Regions from separate parts of the Niveispirillum sp. genome, predicted to be linked through region 2. Evidence: riboswitches for the same ligand, from Rfam matches in the RefSeq annotation. Region 2 holds a riboswitch; the other holds the start of a gene.
What was found. A riboswitch is a leader RNA that binds a small molecule or an ion and turns the genes downstream of it on or off. The one in region 2 is predicted to bind cobalamin.

Region 1 (2,457 bases), on a different contig from region 2:
CGAGATGCTGAACTGATGATCAAGACCGAAAGCCTGGGCCGTCACCCGACCGAAGCCCGACCACTGTTCGCTGTCCTGGGCGTCGCCGGTGTCGGCCAGCACATAGTCAGGCGCGGGGAAGCCGTCGATGTCGGCGTGGCTGTCGTTCCAGCGCGCCGCGCCTTCGACCTTGACCGCGTCGGACAGGACATAGCGGCCCTTGGCGCCCAGGGTCGTGCTGCGAAAGCCGTCGGTCTCGGGATTGCCGTCCGCCTTGTCCGCCGCCGAAATCCCGTCGGTCTGGAAGCGCGAGACATAGGCGCTGAAGGCGTAGGTCTCATTGGCGACGCCGGCCGACAGACGACCGCGCGCCGTGTCGAAGCTGCCGGCCTCGGCCTCGGCGCGAACGCCGTCGATTTCACGCGTGGTGAAGGAAATCACCCCGCCGATGGCGTCCGATCCCCACAGGGACGACTGCGGACCGCTGAGCACCTCGATCCGGTCGATGTCGGCCAGTTCGAAGCTGGAGAAGTCATAGGCGCCGTTCGGTTCGGCCGCATCATTGACCGGCGCGTCGTCCACCAGCACCAGGGTCTTGCCCGGCGTCGCGCCGCGCATGCGGACCTGGGCGATCCCGCCGAAGGCCCCTGTTCGCGTCACCGACAGGCCAGGCACGTCGGACAGGATGTCGGCGGCGAAGACGGCGCCGCGTTGCTCGATGATCCTGGAATCGATGACCCGGGCGCCGGGCGTCTCGGCGACGATGGCGGGCAGGCGGGTGGCGGTGACCACGACCTCGTCCAGCTGGGTCGCCTCATCGGCGAGAGCAGGTGCGGCGATGACGGCGGCCATGGCCGCCGTCGACAGAAGAATGGAGCGCTTCATTGTGAGCGATGTCCCCGTATCGGCCCGGCGAATGCGCGCGCAGGGTCGTGACCAGCGAGCCGATCCGCCCGGCCGCGAGGTCGGGACGACGCAAGATCGGGTCGCTTCCACGGAGAAACCGCGCCTCTGTCTGGTCCCGGACAGGAGCGAGCGACGTCGGCGGCCAGGTCTCCTGGCTTGCGGGTCATAAACCGCCGTCCTCGCCTTCCCAGTCACCCAGTGGCGCCGAGGTGAAGAACCCCGGACGGACGACGCTCTCGCCGCCTACAGTTGCGGGCACAGCCACGGCGTCACACCGTGTTCCCTTAACCGCCTGATCCGGCCTATCGCAGGGGCGACAAGCCTGTGCAAGAGCCGGTCAACGGGCTTGAGCGCCAGGACGCGATCCGTCACCCTGTCGCAACATGAACGCCCCTGTCTCTCACCCGCCTGACATCGCCGCCTCGCTTGAGGGCGCGACGCCCTTTATGGCGCAATATCTGACGGCCAAGGCCGGACAGCCGGACGCCATCCTGTTCTTCCGCATGGGCGACTTCTACGAGCTGTTCTTCAAGGACGCCGAGGTGGCGGCGGCGGCTCTGGGCATCACCCTGACCAAGCGGGGCAAGCACCAGGGCGAGGACATCCCCATGGCCGGGGTGCCGGTCCACGCCATGGAGGGCTATCTGGCCCGGCTGATCCGCCTGGGTCACAAGGTGGCCATCTGCGAACAGCTGGAAGACCCGGCCGAGGCCAAGAAGCGCGGCGGCAAGGCCGTGGTCCAGCGCGGCGTGGTGCGGGTGGTGACGCCCGGCACCCTGACCGAGGACAGTCTGCTGGATGCGCGCGGCGCCAACCGGCTGGCCGCCGCAGCGGTGCGCAAGGGTCGCGCGGCCGTGGCGGTGGTCGAACTGTCTTCCGGCGCGGTGGACAGCGTCGCCTGTGCGCTGGAGGATCTCGGGGCGACGCTCGCCGCCTTCCGCCCGTCCGAGGTCCTGGTCACTGACCGCATCTATTCCGACCCGACGACGCGGGACGCCCTGGACGGGTCCGGCGGCGTGGTTCAGGCCCTGGCCTCGGCCATCGCCGAGCCCCAGGCGGCGCGGACGCGGGTCGAGCGGCTGTACGGGGTTGCGGCCCTGGACGGATTCGGCGCCTTCGAGGAGGCCGAGGTCTCGGCGCTCGGCCTGATCGCCGCCTATCTGGAGACGACCCAGGCCGGCAAGGTTCCGGCCCTGGCCCCGCCCCGCCGTCTGGGCGAGAGCGGGTTTCTGGCCATCGACCCGGCGACCCGGGCCAGTCTGGAGATCGACCGGACGCAGAGGGGCGAACGCGAAGGCTCGCTGTTGGCCTGTATCGACCGCACCGTCACCTCGGGCGGGGCCCGGGCCCTGGCGGAACGGATCGCCCGGCCGCTGCGCGACCCCCTGGCGATCAATGAACAGCTCGACGCGGTCGAATGGCTGCTGGAGCGGCGCGATCTGCGGCGCGCCCTTCGCGACGGGCTGAAGGCCTCGGCCGATGTGGCGCGGGCGGTCGGACGGCTGGCCCTGGGGCGCGGCGGTCCGCGCGATCTGGCGGCGGTGCGCGTGGGCCTGTCCGTCGCCGAGGGGA
Region 2 (2,457 bases):
GGATCATACAACTGATACAGCGTCGGCGCCTTGTTGGCCGTGCCATAGCTGGCGCGCAGCACGGTCCCGGTTGCCGGCACCTGATAGGCACCGGTGGCGCGCCAAGTACCCTCGGTCCCGAACTGCTCATGATCATCCACGCGTCCACCCAGTGTCAGGGTCAGGTCGCTGGTCACGGCGGCCTGATACTGCACAAAGGCCGACTTGGTGGTGACGCTGTCATCCAGGCCCGTGCTGGTGGCGTTGCCCACCGTATTGGTGGTCTTGCCATCCTCCTCATCGACCGACAGACCGATGGTGGCGACATCGGCGTCGCGCAGACGCAGGTTGCCCTGATAGTCCAGGGCCTTGCGACGGCTGTCGAAGGTGGAGAAGCGGTAGAAGCCCGTGGGCTCGTCAAAGTCGCGGTCGGTGCTGGCATAGCTGGCGGCCAGCACATTCTCAAACGCGCCGTCCAGCAGGCTCAGCGTGCCGGCACCCCGGACCTGCCAGGTTTCCTTTTCCTGGGAGGACGGGCCGTCGCCGCCGAACGGATCGAATTCAGTGTCCAGCCAGGACCAGCCGGCATTCAGATCAAAACGCAGAATGTCCGACGCCTTGACGCCAAGGCGGCCACTGACCGACCGTGCATCGGTGCCGTCCTTTTCATTGCCGACGAACGTGCGGGAGAAGCCGTCCGTGTGCAGGTTGGCTGCCGACAGGGCATAATCCACCTGCTCGGTGCCGCCCGTCAGACCGGCCTGCTGCCGGAAGGTGCCATAGGCCCCGGCTTCCAGGGTGCCGCGGATCTTCGTCTCGCCTTCACCGCGCTTGGTGATGACATTGATCACGCCGGCCATGGCGTCATTGCCGTACAGCGCGCTCTGCGGGCCCTTCAGGACCTCGATCTTCTCGATATCGCCGGTCATCAGGCTGTTGAAATCGAACTCGTTATTGGCGCCCGACGCGTCGTTCACCTCAACCCCGTCGATCAGCACCTTGACCATGCCGCTTTCCGACCCGCGCAGACGCACAGTGGAGGTGCTGCCCAGACCGCCATTGCGGGAGATGGACACGCCCGGCACGCGCTTCAGCAGGTCCAGCGCCTGCACCTGCTGGCGGCGCTCAATCTCGGCGCTGTCGATGATGCTGACGCTGCTGCCCACGCGTTCCTGTGCGGTGGGCACCTTGTTGGCGGACACGATGATCTCGGCAACCTGCATCGGCTCCGCCAGGGCAGCGGATGCAGTCAGGCTGGCCGCGGCACCCAGAAGGGCGGCGCGGAAATAGGATACTCGGCTCACTTCATAACTCCGCTTCGTTCTTGTTGACGAATTCGGAGGGCATGCGCATGTCGTCACGTCCGCGCCCCGATGGGCACGTGTGTCACGTCATGTCGATAATCTGGTCCTGTGTAAACCCCAAGGGGGTTCGGCATCGAACCGGTTCACCCGCGCACTCCTTCCGAAGCGCCAGCGCGAAACGGTGAACCGTCCCATCGGGGCACCCCGCCCAATGGCCGCGCGACGCATTGCCGATGGCAGGTCTCCTGGCTCACGGGTCGTCGCACATGCCCGGCCTTCCCAGTTTCCCAGTGGCCATGTCGGGCAGTACTCGCCGCTTACAGTTGCGGGGGCAGCCATGGCATTGACACCTTGCGGCGCCGCACCATGTTCCCTTTTCACCCCTTGCGGGGAACCATCGATATCCTGGTCTTACCGCGCCCGCGAAGGGTGCGCAAGGAAACGTGCGTCCAGGCCAGACATGACACCCTCCCAACGGTAACATGTCCCCCGACGGTGTAGGGCTGTGGCCTGGAGGTGACGCCCTGCGAAAAAGCGGTGTAAGAGGCCTCTGCACACGTACGAAAGGCAATAGCCAAAGGGGCAAGTGTCCTGCACCGTCAAACGATTGGAACAAAACACACATACAGTAACTTCAGGATAGAAACGTTCAAAGCACACGGACGAAACCAGTTTCCCCAACGGCAAGGGAAAAGGCCCATGATCCTGTCGCTTCGTTCTTCGGTGAAGACCCGCCTTGTTCTGTCTGGTGTCGGGCTATGCCTGGGGCTGGGCCTGGCCCTGACCATCGGGGCCGCGATACAATCACAGCGGACGACGGGGGAGCAGGTCCGTCAGGCCCTGAAGGAGGCGACCACCGGTTTCGCCCTGATCGCCGCCGACCTTGTCGAAAACGCCATCGACAATGCCCGCATCATCAACGCCCAGACCGAGGGCGGACTAAAGATCAAGGGCTACAGCCGGGAACTGATCTCCGAACAGGCAAGTGCCGCCGTCGGGGCCAACCTGGACATTGTGGGCGTCACTGTCGCCTTCGAACCCAACGGCTTCGACGGCAATGATGCGGGCGGCAAGGGCTATACCGGTGCCGACGCCAATGGCCGCTTCGTCCCCTATTTCTTCCGCAAATCCGATGGGAGTGTGGGGATCGAGGCGCTGGTGATGACAGTAGAGG

Region 1: it holds a riboswitch for cobalamin, as region 2 does, so the genes downstream of both, ACT6Q8_RS23680 (TonB-dependent receptor plug domain-containing protein) here and ACT6Q8_RS20710 (TonB-dependent receptor plug domain-containing protein) in region 2, are expected to answer to the same signal.

The regions. Positions count from the first base shown of each region.
Region 1 covers NZ_JBQVOH010000015.1:5,750-8,206, reverse strand. Annotated here, with positions in the region: gene ACT6Q8_RS23680 (TonB-dependent receptor plug domain-containing protein) at 1-864, opposite strand, end outside; cobalamin riboswitch at 1,030-1,170, opposite strand; gene mutS (DNA mismatch repair protein MutS) at 1,332-2,457, shown strand, end outside.
Region 2 covers NZ_JBQVOH010000010.1:7,671-10,127, reverse strand. Annotated here, with positions in the region: gene ACT6Q8_RS20710 (TonB-dependent receptor plug domain-containing protein) at 1-1,283, opposite strand, end outside; cobalamin riboswitch at 1,502-1,697, opposite strand; gene ACT6Q8_RS20705 (methyl-accepting chemotaxis protein) at 1,983-2,457, shown strand, end outside.